3 regions of the Chryseobacterium sp. WG14 genome follow, and region 3 is predicted to be linked to each of the others. Evidence: riboswitches for the same ligand, from Rfam matches in the RefSeq annotation. Region 3 holds a riboswitch; each other region holds the start of a gene.

Region 1 (6,768 bases), 160 kb from region 3:
CCTGCTCCTACATTTGTTTCATACAAATACCGTCTGTTGTTTTTACTCAACGTATATCTTAGTTTACGATATTCTTCAATAGGAAGTGTGTTGAAGATCTTATTGGAAGAAACCAGGTCAAATCCGTTTTCGGCTAAGGCATGATAGTTTTTTACAAAATCCTTACTCGCCGTATTATCCACGACAATCAGATTTTCTAATTGATTTTCATTGGAGAATCTGATCAGTTCCTGAACATCTGATGAATGTTCTGCTGTTAGAACCTCATCATTCCAATTTGCATCAAATCCTTTTTTATTGAAAGCTATTTTCTTTGAATTCGCTACTGCAACTACTTTTAAGTCTATTTTCTTGCGTCTTTTAATTTCTTCTGAAGATTCAAGAACCTGTTCAATTAATGTTTTTCCAACATTTCCATGGCCTATAATTGCCAGGTGAACCGTTTTTGGTTTTTTGAATATTTCAGATTCTAAGATATTTCTGGTTTTTTCATCCTGTGACGATGTTACTACGATGTTTACTCTGTTTTCTCCTGAAACCTGGTTTAAAAGTAATGGAAAAACATTATTTCTGGCCAGCTCAGCAAGGACTTTATTAAAATCTTCTGCTACAAATCCGAGTACAGAAACATTATTGATGCTGTAGATTTGGGAAACTTTTCCCGATTTTCTTTCTGCTTCAAATTCATCGATAAGACAAGCCACTGCTTTTTCTGCATCATTTTCCTGAACCAAAATAGAGATTCCGTTTTCTATAGCTTGCTGGGAAATTACCCCTACACTGATACGCGCTAAAGTGAGCGCTTTAAAAATTCGTCCGTCAATTCCGATTTCTCCAAGGAAATCTTCTCCTTCAAATTTAATGATTGATCTGTTCTTCAAAAATTTTATTTCGTTAGCATTTTTCATGAGTATATAAAATATTTTTTATGATAGTATTTAATTGTTGGTATTCCATTAGGAAGGCGTCATGCCCATGTACTGACTGGATCTCGTGATAAGAAACATTCTTATTTTTCTCTGCCATTCTTTCAAAACACATCCTGATCTCAGAAGCAGGAAAGAATAAATCTGTATCAACGGAGATCATGTGCATTCGTGCCTGGACTTTATCCAGCATTGATTCATCTGCATTGATATTCATTAACAGATGGTTCATGAGCTTATATGCTTTTAAACTAAATCTATCGTTTAATGCATTACCGTGATAAACCAGCCAATCTTCCGATTCTAAGCTTTTTTTCTCCTTATTGTATTTGTTTTGAAATCTGTTATTGAGTGATTGTGGAGTCCGGTAACACAACATAGCATGAATTCTGGCTTTTTGCAGAGGTTCATCTTTATCATTCAATAAAAACTTCTGAACCAGACATTGTGCATGCAGCCAATCGTGAGTTCTGTAATCACAGGCTATAGGAATAAATATTTCCGTCAGTTTAGGCTGCTTTGTAAGCATTTCCCAAGCAATGCTTCCTCCCAGAGAGCCTCCAATAATGGCATATAGTTTTTTGATCTGTAAAGTTTCCAGCCCTTTCAAAAAGATATTGGCAATATCTGCCGGGGTGAAATCTTCATAATCTTCAATTAAAAAATTATCATATCCGTTTCCGGGAATATTAAAACACAGAACTGTATATTTTTTTGTATCAACTACCTGATTTTCACCAATTAATTGTTTCCACCATCCTTTTTCTCCGGATACATTTGAGTTTCCGGTTAGCGCATGATTGATTAAAATAATGGGTGCAGTAAACAGGTCTTTCCCGAAAAGCTCATAGCTCAACGGGATATAATATTCCTTTTGGGAATTGGTTTGATACGAAAGATTAATATAGTTTAGTTCTGTTTTCAATTCTATTATTTTTAATACAATTGAAAATGCCACAGGAAATGGCTGAAAAGAACTTCAGTAGTTATCTGTCCAAAATTATTTTGGTAGAACGTAGCACCTTCTTTGCTTGCACAAAGGGTTGCTAAGGTTTCATAGGGTCTAATCCCTCAACCTTTCTTGATAACATTTTCAATATTTGAATGAACGAATGGTACAAAGGTAGTTTTTTTCTTTTAATTTCAAAAAAAAATAATTTAATATTTTAATATTCCCCATAAATACAAGTATTTCAAGGGTATATTAAGAATTATTCAGATGATAGGAATTGGAATTACTTTTCAAAAAAACTAACTTCGTATAGAAAAATGATGTGATATGACCTCCGAAAAAGAAAGATTACAAGATTCCAAATGGAAAAACTGGGGACCTTATGTAAGCAACCGGCAATGGGGAAATGTACGTGAAGATTACAGCCCAAACGGAAATGCGTGGAACTTTACCAATCATAACAATGCAGAAAGCTATGCCTACCGTTGGGGAGAAGAAGGTATTGCAGGTATTTCCGATGTCAAGCAGCTGTTCTGTTTTGCATTTTCATTTTGGAACAAGAAAGATAAAATTGTAAAAGAGCGGTTCTTTGGGTTGAGCAATCCTCAGGGAAATCATGGTGAAGATATCAAAGAAATTTTCTATTACCTGGATAATACTCCTACTCATAGCTATATGAAAATGGTTTATAAGTATCCGATCAATGCATTTCCTTATGATGAGCTTCTTACAGAAAACGGAAAACGCAGCAAAAAGGAACCGGAATATGAAATTTTTGATACCGGAATCTTCAACGACGATGAATATTTTGATATTTTCATTGAATATTGTAAGGCTGACCATAACGATATTTTAGTAAGGGTTACGGTATGTAACCGAAGCCAGCACGCCGCACCAATTGTGGTAGCACCAACGGCATGGTTCAGAAACAACTGGAAATGGGGATATAATACCTATAAAGGCGAAATGACTTCTTCTCATGATGGGAGTATCAGCATTGGTCATGACAGTATTTCGATTAAAAAGCTATATTCCAGAAATGGGAATGCAAAACGGGTATTTTGTGATAATGAAACCAATACTTCCAAGCTTTACGGAGCTCCCAAGATTGAAAATACTTACTTCAAAGACGGTATTAATGACTTTATTATTCACAAGGGAGACACTGTAAATCCTGAGAAAAGAGGAACAAAAGCATCTTTTCTGATTGACGAACTTATTGAAGGCGGACAATGTAAGATTTTTGAACTCAGACTGTGTCCTGATGGAACTGATGAACCTTTTCAAAACTTTGATGAGATCTTCAATACCAGGAAAGCTGAAGCTGAAGAATTTTACAGCGAAATTCAACATGACACCCCTGATGAAGATGAAAGAAATGTTCAAAGGCAGGCCTTTGCCGGACTTCTCTGGAATAAACAGTTTTATCATTACAATATTGGAAAGTGGCTGAAAGGTGATCCTAATTTTGAAGCACCCAGAAACTTTAATGAATATGTAAGAAATACAGAATGGAATCATCTCCACAATAAGGATATTATTTCCATGCCTGATAAATGGGAATATCCCTGGTATGCTACCTGGGATCTGGCTTTTCACTGTGTTCCTTTATCCATGATAGATGCAGAATTTGCCAAGGGACAGCTTTTGCTATTGACCAAGGAATGGTATATGCATCCTAATGGGCAGCTTCCTGCCTATGAATGGAATATGAGCGACGTAAACCCACCTGTACATGCATGGTCCTGCTTCAGGGTTTTTAAAATTGATGAAAAAAATAATGGAAAACCTGATCTTTTATTTCTGGAAAAAGTATTCCAGAAGCTTCTCCTGAACTTTACCTGGTGGGTAAACAGAAAGGATAAAAATGGAAAGAATATCTTCGGGGGCGGTTTCCTGGGTCTTGATAACATTGGTGCTTTTGACCGGAATATGGTTTTAAAAGACGGGCAGCATCTTGAACAGGCTGACGGAACAAGCTGGATGGCTATGTACGCTTTAAATATGATGCGCATTGCAATGGAACTGGCCCAATATTACCAGGTGTATGAAGATATGGCTATTAAATTTTTTGAGCATTATCTTTATATCGCAGAAGCAATGGAAAATCTGGGTGAAGGAACCAAAGGCCTCTGGAATGAGGAAGACGGTTTTTTCTATGATGTTCTTCAACTTGGAAACGGAGACAGTGTATCTTTAAGGCTGAGAAGTATTGTGGGATTAATTCCTCTTTTTGCTGTTGAAATCGTAGACCACAGATTACTGGAAAAGATGCCGAACTTCAGAAGCAGAATGGAATGGATCTTAAAAAACAAACCTGAACTTACTAAGCTTGTTTCTCATTGGGATGAGGAAGGACATGGAAGGAAACACTTAATGAGTATCCTTCGTAAAAACAGACTGACAAAAGTTTTAACAAGAATGCTTGATGAAAAGGAGTTTTTAAGTTCTTACGGAATTCGTGCCATGTCTAAAGTATATGAAGAAAATCCTTTTATATTTTCTGTTCACGGAACGGAAAATATAGTTTATTATACTCCTGCAGAAAGTGACAGCAGAATGTTTGGCGGTAACAGCAACTGGCGTGGCCCTATATGGTTTCCTATTAATTTTCTGATTGTGGAAAGCTTACAGCGTTTTCATTATTATTATGGGAACAGTCTGAAAGTAGAGTTTCCAACAGGAAGTGGGGATAAAAAAAATCTTGATGAAGTAGCCCAAAATATCAGTAAAAGACTTTGCTCTATTTTCTTAAAGGATGAACATGGCCAACGTGCTTTTAACGGCGGAAATCCGAAATTTAATCATGATGAACACTTTAGAGATTATATCACTTTCTTTGAATATTTCCATGGAGACAATGGACGTGGCGTAGGGGCTTCCCATCAGACAGGATGGACTGCTACCGTAGCTAAACTTATTAAACCAAGGCTGACATTTTAATAGGCTGTGAATCATAAAAAAACCGGATGAGACATCCGGTTTTTTTATTTTTTTAAGACAATAGAATTAAATTTTATCTCCATTCACAAAAACTTCGTATCCGATTTCTACATTCGGCTCTAACGTTTTTGATACGGAACAGTATTTTTCAAAAGATAATTCTGCTGCTTTTAATGCTTTCTTGGGATCAATTTCTCCTTCCAAAAGGAATTTTACTTTAATAGATTTAAAAGGCTTTGCATCATCTACCTGAATTCTCTCTCCTTCCACTTCTGCCTGAAAGCTTTTAATATCCTGACGCTGCTTTTTTAAAATAGAAACCACATCAATTCCGCTGCAGCCTGCTACAGCCATCAGGACACTTTCCATTGGAGAAACACCTTTAGCTCCCGGCTGGGAAGTATTGTCCAAAAGAATAGAGTTTCCTTGGGAGTTGGTACATTCAAATAAAAAGTCGTCGTTTATTCTGTTGAGTGTTATTTTCATTATTGCTTGTTGCTTGTTGCTTGTTGCTTGTTGCAAAGTTATAAAATTCCTCTCGCTTTTATCTCCAAGTATTTATTGATAACATCAATATTCAGGTTTTCAGGAAGGGTATATACGGTGTAAATTCCATATTTACGCAGCTCCTGGATAATTAGTTTCTTTTCAAATTCAAATTTTTCAGCGACGATTTCATCATATATCTCCTGCATATTTTCAGGATTTTTATTGATCAGCGCCTGGAGTTCGGCATTTTTGAAAAACACCACTACCAGCAAGTGATTTTTAGCAATTCCACGAAGATATTTCAACTGGCGGTTTAATCCGTCCAGCGTTTCAAAATTGGTAAAAAGCAAAATTAAGCTTCTCTGGTTGAGCGAATATTTTACATCCTGGTACAACCGGTTGAAGTCACTTTCAAAAAAATCTGTTTTAATATTGTACAGGGCTTCTGAGATTTTTTTCAAGTGCCCGGATTTATTATCGGCAGCAATTTTATTTTCTGCTTTTTTTGAAAAAGTCATCATTCCGGCCCTGTCTCCTTTTCTCAAAATAATATGGGACAATGCCATGGCAGCATTAATGGAATAATCCAGCAGGCTTAATCCATTGAAAGGCATTTTCATCGTTCTGCCTTTATCAATCAGTATAAAAATACGCTGTGATTTCTCATCCTGAAACTGGTTAACCATTAAACGATTGGCTTTGGATGTTGCCTTCCAGTTAATGGTTCTGATATCATCTCCAGGAACATAATCCTTGATCTGTTCAAACTCCATGGTATGCCCTAACTTTCTGACTTTCTTAATTCCTCCCAGCATAAACTCGCTCTGTAACGCCATCAGTTCATATTTTCTGAGATGAACAAAGGATGGATAGGAAGGTAAGATTGCATCTTTCTGGAAATTAAATCTTTTGGAAACTAATCCCAAGGGTGAGGAAGCATATACATTCAGACTTCCAAAATGGTATTCTCCTCTTTCTTTGGGTTCCAATGCATATTGGAAAAAAGTATTTGTCCCGGAATGAATATGTTTTTCAATTAAAAAATCTCTTTTCTGAAACTGGAAAGGTATTTCATCAATAATTTTGGTCGTAATCTTAAAGCTGTAATTGTTTTTGATATCAATTTTTACAAAGTTTTCGTCGCCATTGGACAATTTCTCCGGTACTATTCTTTGAGCCTGTAATGCATTTTTCTGATTAAAGAGAAGTAGGTAATCAACTATTACTGCAAGAAAACAAAGCAGTAATACCACGTGGGCAACCCACATCAAAGCCGGGAAGAAAAATGCCAAAACATACAGAACACCCACTCCGATGAGCGTAAAGAAGAAACGTGTATTGATGTATAAGTTTTTCATTGTTTAGGTTGCAGGTTGCAGATGACAGGTTTTGGGTGAGTGTTTATTAGCTTTATCACAATCATAATTACTGCTACCTATCTCGGAATTTCTATTCCCT
Region 2 (6,768 bases), on a different contig from region 3:
AGTGTTGTAAAAATTCCGGTTCCTATCATATTGGAAACCACAATAGCTGCAGCTGTTTTCCAGCCGATCTGATGTGAAGGAGTATTCATTGATGATTAAAAATTAAAATTAAGCCTTCCGAAGAAATAGCTACCCAAAGTTCCCATTTGTACAGGAGCATACTTAAATACTCCATAATATGAATTTTCATAAATCTGACGATCAGGGAATACATCAAAGACATTATTAGCACCTACGGTAAAGTTGATATTTTTTGTAATATCATATCCTACACTGACATCTGTAATCACCTTCGGCGAAAATTCCTGAACGCTTCCAAAAGGATATCCGTCCCTTATTACTTTACCAAAATAGGTATTTCTTACGAGAAAATTAAACTTTCCAATCCCATAATTCAATCCTAATGAGGCCTTTGTTTTGGGTGATAAAGTTTCAATAATATTGATCTGGTCGGGTCCAAAAAATTCATTCTGAGGAGTTTCTAAGTTTTGAGGAAAATGAAAATCTGTAATTTTTGTTTCTGTATAATTTCCGGCAAGGTTTATATTAAGGTTTCCGTCTCCCAACTTCCAGTCATAGGAAATAACCAGATCCACTCCTTTGGTTTCGGTATCAATAGCATTAGCAAAAAATCTTCCGCTTTCGACCTCTTTTCCCACGCCTACTACATCAGGGTCTGATAACCTGGAATCTGTAATATTACTTGTAATGACAATCCTGTCTTTCACTTTAATGAAGTATCCGTCTAAAGTAATGAATAGGCCTTTCACCGGCTTTAAAGTAAATCCAACGCTTCCATTGACAGAGGTTTCCTGTTTTAGCTTATCAAATCCAAGCACCTGTGCAGCTTTACTGTCATTATTAAAAATCCCTTTGGTTACAATCGTAGATCCTGAAGTTGAAATATCTGCATAAGAATTATTGAAATACTGCTGCTGTAGGGAAGGAGCTCTGAAACCTGTTCCTACTGCTGCTCTTACAGCATAATTTTTTATAAACTCATACCGTACGGCTAGTTTTCCATTCAGGGTATTTCCAAAATCAGAATAGTTTTCAAACCTTGCTGCTGCATCAATATTCAGCTTTTTATCCAAATCATAAGATATATCAGCATATACCGCTGTAGAATGCCTGTCTTTTTTTAAAGTATTATCCGGTGAAAAGCCAATGAATGATTGCGATCCTCCTGCTCCGATCACTGTTGATCCCGTACCAGCTACATTTCCGTTAACATCATACTGAGTATAAGATGCAGGATCTCCGGATTTGATCTGATATTGTTCAAATCTGAATTCACCTCCAAATGCTATATTAAAGTTATTTATATTTTTAGAAACATCAAGATTAAGGGTATTTTGCAGAAAACTGTGTGCTCCGGCATAAAATCGGGTCGGCGATTTTGCTCCTAAAGAAGCATTATTCGTATTGCTTACATTATAATTGAACGTATTGTTTCCAAACGTATTGCTTACATCAAAAAGCCAGTTGTTTACATTATATTTTGCTCCGACGGCATAAGAGATATCATATACCTGAGATCCCAGCTCCGCCTGAAATCCATTGGGATAAATGGATGAAACAACATTAAACGTTTCACTGGGAAGCCTTCTGAAACCATATCCTTTTCCTTCTTTAATACTGAAGCCTCCAAAGGAATAAAGTTTAAAATTGTTATTAAAAGAATATTCTGAATTAAAAAACAGCTGCGCCTGCTTGATCTGTGCGTCTCCAATCTGAAAGTTGAAGTAATCACGGGTTAAACCCCTTTTTTTAATTTCCTCATCATCTGCAGCTCTTGCGGCCTCAGGATCATCAGCGAAAGGATACGCAAAATTATTTCCGAAAATATCTAAATCATGATTTTGAGTCCTTGTTGTTTTTCCTCTGTGGCTTAGCTGTAACGAAAGATTGACGTAACCTTCTTTTTTTCCTAATGATGCCCCGTAATTAACTCCTGCCTGGTAGGTGTCCCCATCATTCCTTCCGCTTAATCCGTAGGTAATACTTGCTGATGCGCCTGCATTCTTTTTGAGAATAATATTGATTACTCCCGCAATGGCATCAGAGCCATACTGTGCCGCTGCTCCATCTCTTAATACTTCAATTTTTTCAATAGCAATAACAGGAATTGTACTCAAATCTGTTCCCACAGAACCATTTCCAACTGTATTCTGATAGTTGACCAAAGAAGTGGTATGTCTTCTTTTCCCATTAACCAATACTAAGACCTGATCCGGGCCCATTCCTCTCAATGTCACTGGATCAATATGCTCGGTTCCGTCAGAAGCAGACTGTCTTACAGAATTAAATGAGGGAATGACATAGTTCAATAAATCCTGAACCGTTATTTGTGGGGATGCTTTCTGTATTTTATCGATATTAATAACATCTACAGGAACCGGCGTCTCTAGTTTTGTCCTTTTAACATTTCGGTTGCCTACGATGATAATATCTTCAATTTGTTTTCCTTTTTCTTCCTGTTCCTGGGCAGCGATCCCAATGGCACCAAGCAATAATACAGCTATGCTTACTTTTTTCATCTTTTGTTCCTGCAAAAATTATTATACATTCCGAGAATCAATCCTCAGACACACAAGACTTCAAGAAATGGAATTCATATAAGAATATTGACTTCAATTATCTCCCCCATCGGGTTGGAATTAGCACCTTTACACTGTTGGAATTGTGTAGGTTGCTAAGGTTTCTTTGGGCCAAATCCCTCCACCTTTCTTGATAAATCTACTGCAAAAGTAGACTATTTTTTTCAATATGCAAAAGCCGTTTTTACGATTTACAAACGCAGCATAAAAAAGGCTTATGAAAAATTTCATAAGCCTCCCTAATAAAAGTAATTGTAATTGAAGTGAACTATTTTATGTAAAGGGAATACAGTGATTCTACAAGAAGACTGCTTATCCTTTAATAATCTTTTTAGAAACCGTCTGTCCGTTTTTTAATTTTATTTCTACAATGTATAAACCGTCCGGAAGTCCTGTCATATTCATCTGATCATTTAAAAACCCGGCGTCCATCTTTTGTCCTACCGTATTTGTTATGTTTATACTTTCAATTGTGGAAGCTGCTTTAATGGTCAGAATTCCTTTTGTTGGATTGGGATAAACCCCTATGTTGTTATGATTGAGTCTTACCTCCGAAGTAGCAAGTTCCGAGGTAGGTTTAATACATCTTACCGATGCCCCCTGCCCTCTGGGTGCCCCTGCTGAAGCATTCGCACTTATGGTCCCTACGTACAGATATTTCCCTCCAAGTCCGGATATATCCGAACTCCAAAAATATCCTCTCTTTCCTACAAAAGTAAAACTAGCGTCTGAAGAACTGCGATATCCTCCTGCAGGCAATTTCAGATGACTGCTGTAAGCACTTGCGGGAGCCGTAACACTTTCAAGGCTAACAATACTTGCCCAGTCTGTCTGTGTTGGCATTCTCCAATCAGCACCTATTGCCTTGCATGGGTCTACACCCACTGTTTTTCCTAGCCCATCTATGTTCTTTGCAGTCCATTCATCAGTAGGCTCAAGAGTGGACCACCACGCGGGTGTTCCTATAATGTACGAGCTCACTCCTGCTAAACCATCCGGTCTGTTAGGGGTTGGAGCAGAAACGGTGGCAGAATTTCTTTCCTGATGTCCATCATCCCATCTTCCCCATTGAAAAAGATCACCATATGAAGCTTCGTCATCCAGAGAAGAGGCTACTTTAGAACTTCCCAGATTCTGCTGCAGCCATATTTTTCCATCATTTCCTCTTACCGTAGTATAAGAAACTGTTTGGCCACGGTATGTAAATTTCACACATCCTACATCTCCAGGATTATTTCCAGGATCTGTATTGGTACAGTTTTGTGGATTTCCCTGTGCATATAAACTATTCAAAGCAATGAATATCAGCATCATTCCCACATTTATTTTTCTCATCGAAAAATATAGATTTTCAAACATAATCAATATTATTTTTAATTATTCTAAATTTAATTAATTTTGCACAAAAGTAGCTTTCCCGTTTAATTCAGAGTTATCATTTCCCAACTTTTAGTTATCCGGTATAGGAGTTATATATGAATATTATTAAAAACAATGCTGATTATGAGTTATTTAAATGGAGAAAAGATATTGTTTGCCTCAGATAATATTAGCATAGAATTTTGTTCCGAACGATATTCAAGAACTTCAATACTGGAAGCTGGATCGAGCTTTACTCTGCTCTTCCTGTTGGGGTCAGACATTTATCTTGAAAAATCTGTCTGCCTGCTCCCAATGGTTTTTAGAAAAAATCAATACATCCTTTATTATTCTTCTGAAGAAAATAAAGCTGAATTACGCTGTGACAGTCAGGAAGCACTCAAATATTTACTGATCCGGATTGACTATCAGTATATTGTCAACCTTATTAATCCTCAATCCAGCCAGGAAAGCACGGATATACTGGAAAATATGATCACGAATAATTTCATCTATCTGCATAAAGAAACACCTCCCAGCATGACCGTTGAAATGCATATGATTCTTAAAGAAATCATAGATTCTCCAAAGAAAGGTGTTATTCAGAAGTTGTTTATCGAGGCAAAGATTATTAAGCTTCTTATTCTTGTATTTGAGCAGTTCCATGAAAAAAACAGGGGACCATCAAAACCGGGGACTCCGGAAATGATCAAAAAATACCTGGATGAAAATTACCACAGCAATATAAAGGCTGAAGAAATAGGAAAACTACTCGGGATTAATCAGAATATAATCCGGCAGGAATTCAAAACCCAGTATCATATGACCATTTCCCATTATATTTCTGAACTAAGAATGCTAAAGGCGAAAAAACTGATTACCAACAGTGATGTAATGATCAAAGAAATCGCTATTGAATGCGGGTATGAATATGTACAGAATTTTACACGCGCCTTTAAAAAGAAATTTGGTGTTGCTCCTGAAAATTTGAGAAATAACAAATAGAAAAACCGCCTAAAAAATTAAGCGGTTTATATATGTTGTTTTGCTTTGATATTACTTTTTCAGAATTAAGGTGAAAAAGCAATGACAATCAATTAATGATGATGTCCGTGATCGTGAATGAAAGGTCCGTTACCCTTAGGCTGGTTGTAAAGAACCTCTACACCTTCCTGCTCATAAATATTCTTTCTTCTGATATCTTCAGGATCGAAAGCCTTTACTTTTCCAAAGTATTCTTTCAAACCTTCCGTAAGCCACATTGGAATGACCAATCCGAAGAACATAAAAATACACCAGAACCCTACTAAGAACATAGTAATAAAGAATACAGTCCATAGGAACTGGTAGAACGGCCAAAATGCTGATAAAATAGTTATCATTCTCTTTAGATTTTAGGCAAAAATAGAGCTTTTTTCTTTTTTACACAAAAGATATAGGCTCTATTTTATAATTTATTTTAATTTTAAACTAACTAGTGGGCAAGATTTGCGAAGAAATCATTTCCTTTATCATCTGTAATAATGAATGCAGGGAAGTCTTTTACTTCAATTTTTCTTACGGCTTCCATCCCCAATTCAGGGAAATCCACTACATCTACAGATACAATATTATCCTTTGCAAGGATAGCTGCAGGCCCTCCGATAGATCCAAGATAGAACCCTCCATATTTATTACATGCATCTGCAACATCTTTACTTCTGTTTCCTTTAGCCAGCATAATCATACTTCCGCCATGGCTTTGAAACTCGTCAACATACACATCCATTCTTCCAGCAGTAGTAGGTCCGAAACTTCCTGATGCCATTCCTTCCGGAGTCTTTGCAGGCCCGGCATAATAAATCGGGTGGTTTTTGAAATACTCTGGCATTGGTTTTCCACTATCTATCAGTTCCTTGATCTTAGCATGAGCGATATCTCTAGCCACGATAAGAGTACCATTTAATTTTAGTCTTGTTTTGATTGGATATTTTGAAAGATCAGCTAGAATATCCTGCATAGGCTTATTCAAATCAACTTCCACGGCTTCTTCCAAATGAGGAGGTGTAACTGGTAAGAATCTTTTTGGATCCTGTTCCAGTTGCTCAAGGAAAATTCCTTCTTTTGTAATTTTTCCTTTAATGTTTCTATCTGCAGAACAGGAAACTCCCATTCCTACCGGACATGAAGCAGCGTGTCTTGGAAGTCTGATCACTCGTACGTCATGGGTAAGATATTTCCCTCCAAACTGTGCTCCAATAGCACTTTCCTGGCATATTTTCTGAACTTTAGCTTCCCATTCAAGATCTCTGAACGCCTGCCCGGCTTCATTTCCTTCTGTCGGAAGATGATCATAATATTTAGCGGAAGCTTTCTTTACAGCGGCAAGGTTCGCTTCTGCAGAAGTTCCTCCAATGACTAAAGCAAGGTGATACGGAGGGCAGGCTGCCGTTCCAAGATCTGAAATTTTCTCTTTGACAAACTCTTCAAGAGACTTTTCGTTCAGTAAAGATTTTGTCTTTTGGTACAGAAATGTTTTATTGGCAGAACCTCCTCCTTTTGTTAAAAACAAGAACTCATAATAATCTCCTTTTTTAGCATAGATATCAATCTGTGCCGGAAGGTTTGATCCTGAATTTTTCTCGTCAAACATGGTTAAAGGGACTACCTGAGAATATCTTAAGTTTCTTTTTTGGTAGGTATTGAAAATTCCACGGCTTAAAAACTCACCGTCGTCTACTCCTGTGTATACATTTTCTCCTTTTTTACCCATTACAATTGCTGTTCCTGTATCCTGACAAGAAGGAAGAGCTCCCTCAGCAGCTACTGC
Region 3 (6,768 bases):
GTCAGAAGATTTTCTGCCTGAACATAGATTCTGAACTTTTTAAGTCCAAGTTTTTCAAAATAATCTGAAGGAAGAGTATATCCCAGACTTACATTTTTAAGTCTTGCATACGTTCCGGAATATAAGAATCTTGAAGAATTGGACGTCCAGTTATTGGTAATTGTACTCAATGCAGGTACATCCGTATTAGGATTTTCAGGCGTCCATCTGTTTAACATTTCTACACTCCACGCACGACCTCCGGCGCTTCCGTTATGCATAATTGAGGTATAATCGGTATCAAGAATTTTACCTCCGATTTTGAAAGTCAGCAACCCTGAGAAGTCGAAATTCTTATAGGTAATACTTGTACTAAGCCCTCCGGTTACTTTTGGCAATGCAGATCCCTGCAATGTTCTTGTTGCTTTTGCATATTCAGAAGTAGTCCCTTCCACTGTGTTTCCATTAGCATCTGTACCAATGGTTTTCCATAACGGTCTTCCGTTACTTGCATCTACCCCTGCCCATTCCGGAATATAGAAATCATATACAGAACCTCCTACCTGTAACAGCTTCGTTCCGGTAAGGATAGAACCTTTAGGTAATTTCGTAATCTTATTATTCAGTGTACTCAGGTTAAGGTCTAAATTCCATTGGAAATTATCTGTCTTGATTGGCGTCGTAAAAAGGGAGAATTCAAAACCTGTATTTTTTATAGTTCCGATATTGGCCGGGAAATCATTAATCCCTAAAGACGGAGCTACTGGCATATTAAATAGAAGATCCTGGCTTTTTCGCTCAAAATATTCGATATTTCCTTTTACTCTGTTATTAAGAACCGCAAACTCTAATCCTACGTTCAGATTAAGATTCGTCTCCCACTTTAAGCCGTTGGTTCTCGCTTTTTCAAGTACGGCACCAGGCTCACCAAGGTTGTTATAAAATTTATAAAGCTCCTGGTAAGCGTAATAAAGAGGTAGTTTATTAGGCTGTAATAATTTATCATTCCCCTGCCCTCCATAACTTGCACGAAGTGTCAGCTGATTAAAGAAATTCAGATTTTTGATAAATTCCTCGTTAGAAATCTTCCATGAACCTCCTAAAGACCAGAATTTCCCCCAACGGTTATCCTCAAAGAATCTTGAAGAACCGTCTGCCCTTCCTGAAGCTGACAGGAAATAGGTATTGTTAAAATCATATTCCACTTTTCCAAGATAACTTAGCAGGCTGACCTTATCACTGTTTCCACTGAAACTCCCCAACAAGGCTGCAGCATCCGGCTCATAATAGTATGGAAGTGAAAACTGACTTCGGGTACCGGAGATTGTCTGGTAATCATATTTATAAAATTCCTGACCTGCTAACACATTAAAATGATGCTTTCCGAATTTTTTATCAAACGTCAGAATATTACTCGTGGTATAAGATAAAGTTCTGCTGTTTGACTTTGTGACCGATCCTCCAATCTCACTACCCTGCCCAATAAGTGGGTTTGAATAATAATGTCCATTATAATTGACTAAATCTACGGAAAAACTTGTTCTGAACTTCAACTCCGGTAAGAATGTGAAGTCCATAAAACCTTTTCCGGAGAAGTTATCTTCTTTATTTTCATTTTTATCTAAAGGTAAAGTTGCCGCTAAATTTTGATTCTGAAGAGCATTGGTAGGTCTGTATTTTCCAAAATCGTAAATTCTGTTTCCTGCCCCATCCAATATATATGATCCATCAGGGTTTCTCTCATAATAAGGATAAAACGAAGGAACAGATCTTGCTGCCTGGATAACATTGCTTGTATTGGAATCTGAAGACGTAGGAGCCTGCTGAATACTGTTGGTATAACTTAAATTCACCCCTACATTCAGCCATTTCTTAACTTCAGAGTTGAGTTTTAACCTTGTGCTGTATTTTTTAAATCCGGATTCAATGGCAATCCCTTTATCATCAAGATATCCCAATGAGAAAAAGTAATTGCTTTTTTCACTTCCTCCACTGATATCCAGATCTACCTGATTCCTGGAAGCCACTCTCTGTAAAACATCTCTCCAGTCATCATTCCATAATGGTGTTGCTCCGGGTAACAATTTCCCGTCTGTACCTACAGGTTTTGAATAATTAGCACCATAAGGATTAATACCCAGTTCAGAGATAAGATTATTGGTAGCCATCTGGGCTGCCTGCTGCCCATTGACCTGACTGGATCTGTATCCGTTTCTCAATGCTTCCCAATACAGCTGGAAATACTGATCTGTACTTACCTGTTCGTAGTCTTTTACCGCTCTGCTGGAAAAACCCTGGCTTATATTAAAGTTGATTCTGGCTTCTCCTTTTTTACCGGACTTGGTCGTAATAATAATAATCCCATTCGCCCCTCTTGATCCATAAAGAGCACTTGCCGTAGCATCTTTCAGCACACTGATTGATTCTATATCATTAGGGCTTATAGAGTTCAGATTTCCGTCAAAAGGAATACCGTCTACCACATATAAAGGATCGCTGGATGCACTGATAGAGCCAATTCCCCTGATCCTGATTGTAGCTGTAGATCCCGGCTGTCCGGAAGAACTTGTTGTTTGTACTCCCGCCACCTGTCCTTCCAATGCTTTGGTAATATTGGTAACAGGTCTGTTGTTAATCTTATCACTGGAAATAGTTGCCACAGAACCGGTATAGCTGGTTCTTTTAGCCTTTCCGTAAGCTACCACCACCACTTCATCAAGTTCCTTCTCATTGAGTGTATCTTTTTTAGATTTGGTATCCTGCCCGTGTATGCTTCCAATTCCTAAAAAGAATACCGCTACAGGGGGAATCCAAATTTTTGAGCTAATCAAATTTTTATTAATCATAATCAATTTTGTTTATCATATATTAAAATTTTGCCCTTTGCAGATAATACAGCAAAGGGCATCGATAAATACGATAAACCTAATGCTTATTTTTCCTTTAAAGGCTGAATGTAACACCTTGCACAAGAGCAGGTTGTTAAGATTTCATTGGGTCAGTTCCCTCCATCTTTCTTTATAAGCCGATCGAAATATGACTGCAAATCTAGAAATATTTAGTCTACAAAACAAGTAGACTTATAATTTTTCATGATAATTTTTCAAAAATTAACTTAATATTTTATTAAAAAGCCGGTAAAATAAGGACTTATAAAAATTGGCACTTTAACAAACATGACAAATATCATTATAGATAATGCAAAGGAGAAAAATGAAAAAAAATAAAATTCTACTCTTTAAAGGAAAAAGTTTTATTTTTATAAGATGAAAGTTTTAATTATAAACGGGCCTAATCTCAATCTTTTAGGCACCAGAGAACCGGAAATCTATGGAACAATATCCATGGAAACTTATTTGGAAAATTTAAAATCCGAGTTTCATTCTTATGAATTAAAATATTATCAATCCAATATTGAAGGAGAGCTTATCAACAGGCTTCAGGAAGATGATTTTGATGCTGTTGTCATCAATCCAGGTGCTTTCACACACTACTCTTATGCCATAGCAGATTGTTTAAAAAATATTCAGAAACCTAAAGTGGAAGTTCACATCAGCAACATTTATAAAAGAGAGGAATTCCGGCAAAAGTCTGTGACTGCCGCCAATACCGATGCTGTTTTGTCTGGCTTCGGAATGGAGGGATACAGATTAGCATTACTGGGATTAAAATAATTTCTCAGTTTCTCCTCAGGTTTAGCAAATTCTGCAAATGATTGCGTTGTAGAAAAAATAAGCAATTCATCTATTTGAAAATAGAAAAGCCTCATCAGTGATGAGGCTTTTGTGTATGTTGTAAGCAATCTTATTAGATAGTCTGTCCCTGTAATTGAGGTCCTGAAGCAATTAGTTTTTTACCGGCTTCAGTATCACAGTACTGTTCAAAGTTTTTAATATATCTTGAAGCAAGGTCTTTTGCTTTTTCTTCCCACTCGGAAACATTACCGTAAGTATCTCTAGGATCCAGAATACCTGCAGAAACATTTGGAAGTTCGGTAGGAATTTCAAGATTCATGATGGGAACCTGAGTTTTAGGAGCGTTATCAATAGAACCGTCAATAATAGCATCAATGATTGCTCTTGTATCTTTTAAAGAAATTCTTTTTCCAGTACCGTTCCAACCTGTATTTACTAAATAAGCTTTAGCACCGTGCTCTTTCATTTTACCGATCAATGTTTTAGAGTACATTGTAGGGTGTAATGTAAGGAATGCTTCACCAAATGCAGGTGAGAAAGATGGCTGAGGTTCTGTAATTCCTCTTTCTGTTCCGGCAAGTTTTGAAGTATAACCGCAAAGGAAATGGTACTGAGCCTGATCTTCATTCAGGATAGAAACCGGAGGAAGTACTCCGAATGCATCTGCTGAAAGATAAACAATCTTTTTAGCATGCCCTGCCTTAGATGGCAATACAATTTTGTTGATATGATAGATTGGATAAGAAACTCTTGTGTTTTCAGTGATTGATCCGTCTGTATAATCTGCCACTCCATTGTTCACAACAACGTTTTCAAGAAGTGCATCTCTCTTGATCGCTCTGAAGATATCCGGTTCTTTTTCTTTTGATAAATCGATAACCTTAGCGTAGCATCCCCCTTCATAGTTGAATACTCCGTTATTGTCCCATCCGTGCTCATCGTCACCGATCAGGTATCTTTTCGGATCTGCTGATAAAGTAGTTTTACCAGTTCCTGAAAGACCAAAGAATAAAGCAACATCACCTTCTTCTCCTACATTTGCAGAACAGTGCATTGAAGCCATACCTTTTAATGGTAGGTAATAGTTCATCATTGCAAACATTCCTTTCTTCATCTCACCTCCGTACCAAGTACCACCAATGATCTGTAGTTTTTCAGTAAGGTTGAACATGATGAAGTTTTCAGAGTTTAATCCCTGAGCTTCCCAATTTGGATTCGTAGTTTTAGAACCATTGATTACAGTAAAATCAGGCTCTCCGAAGTTTTCAAGCTCAAAATGAGAAGGGCGAATGAACATATTGGTCACGAAATGTGCCTGCCATGCCACTTCAACAATAAATCTTACTTTAAGTCTTGTATCAGCATTTGTCCCGCAGAAAGCGTCTACAACATAGATTTTTTTTGCTTCTGCCAGCTGATCCATCACTAGTTCTTTACAAGACCCGAAAATTTCCGAAGTGGTAGGTAAGTTTACTTTACCATCCCAGAAAATTGTATCTCTTGTAACATCATCCTGAACAATATATCTGTCTTTAGGTGAACGACCTGTGAAAATTCCTGTTTTTACCGATACCGCGCCAGATTCTGTAAGCTCAGCTTTCTCAAATCCTTGATTTTCAGGAGAAACTTCAGCCTGATATAATTCTTCATAAGAAGGATTATATACTACTTCATAGTTTCCTTTAATCCCTAATTTCTCTAAATCCTGGATGATTTTAGTGTTTTTCATTTTACTTATATTTTCTATTTCTTTATTGAGTTCAACAAAAATAATATTAATTATTTGTTAAAGGTGGTTTAAATATACTGATATAAGTCAGAATCGCAAATAAAAAAAGGGGCTTGTAAATTATTGATTATAAATTAATTATATCTTGCCATTCAAAAACACTAGTAAAACCCTTCTCCCAAAAATAGTCTTTATAGCTCCCAAATTTAGCACTCATCACGAAATCTCCACCCCATGCCCCCAAACTTTTGACAAAACAAGGGCAGTCTGAGAATAATCTCTCTTTAACTGTAGGAATTTCAAGAAAATTGGAAATTTTTTGCTCATGAACCGCCATTAGCTCAGAAAAATTTTGCAATTCACTGCATAACAAAATTTTCTTTGTGATATCTGAAAATTCATCAACCAATTCCGGAGATTTCTTTTTTGACTTGTAAAAAATGATTCCTTCCCTACTATCTTGTTTTTGATTCAGGTGAATAAAAATCAATTCATTTTTAAAAGGAGGACTGAAAGTTACCTTCTCATATTTGATTTCCGGTTTACTTTGAAAAAGAACAGCAGATTTTTCTTTTGCGACTGCAACATCATATCCACTTCCTCCCAAACTGATGGAGTTCAAATAAAAAGGATCAATTCTGGCCCATTCTGCCAGATTATTCATTAAGGTAGAACTGCTTCCAAGTCCAAAATCCGCAGGAAACTGAAGATTTGTTTTTAAATGGTAAGTACAATCGTTTTTGAATTTTATGTCGGAAAGCTGCTGTACATTCTTTAATGTTTTTAGAATAAATTCAGCACTTGCAGGAATATTAGCTTCAAGAATCTGCCAATTCTTATAATCTATAGCAGCCTTTAGCCATAATTTGTTCTGATGAAATGCTTCCCAAAGAATCAGGGATTTGTTGTCATTTCTTTCTTCAAAAAAAAACTCTTGTCCAAGCTTGGTAGGTACCGCCAGGACAAGAGCTCCGTCTATCGCGAAATATTCTGAAGTAAGCATAAGCTTGCCCGGTGAAAATATCGCGTTCATATTTTTTTATTTTAGATTGCAGAAACAGCGTCTACAGATCCGTCAATTTTTTTGATCAGCCCCTGAAGGGTTTTTCCAGGTCCAACTTCTACAAAATTAGAAGCTCCATCTTTGATCATATTCTGAACAGACTGTGTCCATTTTACAGGACCGGTAAGTTGATCAATAAGGTTTTGTTTAATCTCATCAGGATTTGTTACCGCTGTAGTAGTGATATTCTGATATACCGGAATAGTAGCTTTTCTGAATTTTGTTTTCTCAATGGCTGCAGCTAGCCTTTCTTGTGCAGGCTGCATTAATGGCGAATGGAAAGCTCCGTTTACAGCCAGTAG

The links. Region 3 has a riboswitch for S-adenosylmethionine ahead of MP478_RS13195 (TonB-dependent receptor). Riboswitches for the same ligand answer to the same signal wherever they lie in the genome.
Region 1: linked by a shared signal. The riboswitch ahead of MP478_RS22595 (alpha/beta fold hydrolase) and the one ahead of MP478_RS13195 (TonB-dependent receptor) in region 3 are both predicted to bind S-adenosylmethionine.
Region 2: linked by a shared signal. The riboswitch ahead of MP478_RS14235 (TonB-dependent siderophore receptor) and the one ahead of MP478_RS13195 (TonB-dependent receptor) in region 3 are both predicted to bind S-adenosylmethionine.

The regions. Positions count from the first base shown of each region.
Region 1 is NZ_JALCZD010000007.1:231,841-238,608, reverse strand. It holds gene MP478_RS22600 (ACT domain-containing protein) at 1-908, opposite strand, end outside; gene MP478_RS22595 (alpha/beta fold hydrolase) at 895-1,851, opposite strand; SAM riboswitch class I at 1,910-2,017, opposite strand; gene MP478_RS13960 (glucosidase) at 2,206-4,821, shown strand; gene MP478_RS13955 (OsmC family protein) at 4,888-5,307, opposite strand; gene MP478_RS13950 (DUF58 domain-containing protein) at 5,346-6,668, opposite strand; gene MP478_RS13945 (MoxR family ATPase) at 6,746-6,768, opposite strand, start outside.
Region 2 is NZ_JALCZD010000008.1:35,121-41,888, reverse strand. It holds gene MP478_RS14240 (APC family permease) at 1-89, opposite strand, end outside; gene MP478_RS14235 (TonB-dependent siderophore receptor) at 96-2,540, opposite strand; SAM riboswitch class I at 2,635-2,740, opposite strand; gene MP478_RS14230 (T9SS type A sorting domain-containing protein) at 2,913-3,935, opposite strand; gene MP478_RS14225 (helix-turn-helix transcriptional regulator) at 4,104-4,964, shown strand; gene MP478_RS14220 (hypothetical protein) at 5,057-5,341, opposite strand; gene MP478_RS14215 (fumarate hydratase) at 5,434-6,768, opposite strand, start outside.
Region 3 is NZ_JALCZD010000007.1:73,762-80,529, reverse strand. It holds gene MP478_RS13195 (TonB-dependent receptor) at 1-2,825, opposite strand, end outside; SAM riboswitch class I at 2,909-3,006, opposite strand; gene MP478_RS13190 (type II 3-dehydroquinate dehydratase) at 3,246-3,653, shown strand; gene pckA (phosphoenolpyruvate carboxykinase (ATP)) at 3,787-5,403, opposite strand; gene MP478_RS13180 (GYDIA family GHMP kinase) at 5,531-6,436, opposite strand; gene fabD (ACP S-malonyltransferase) at 6,448-6,768, opposite strand, start outside.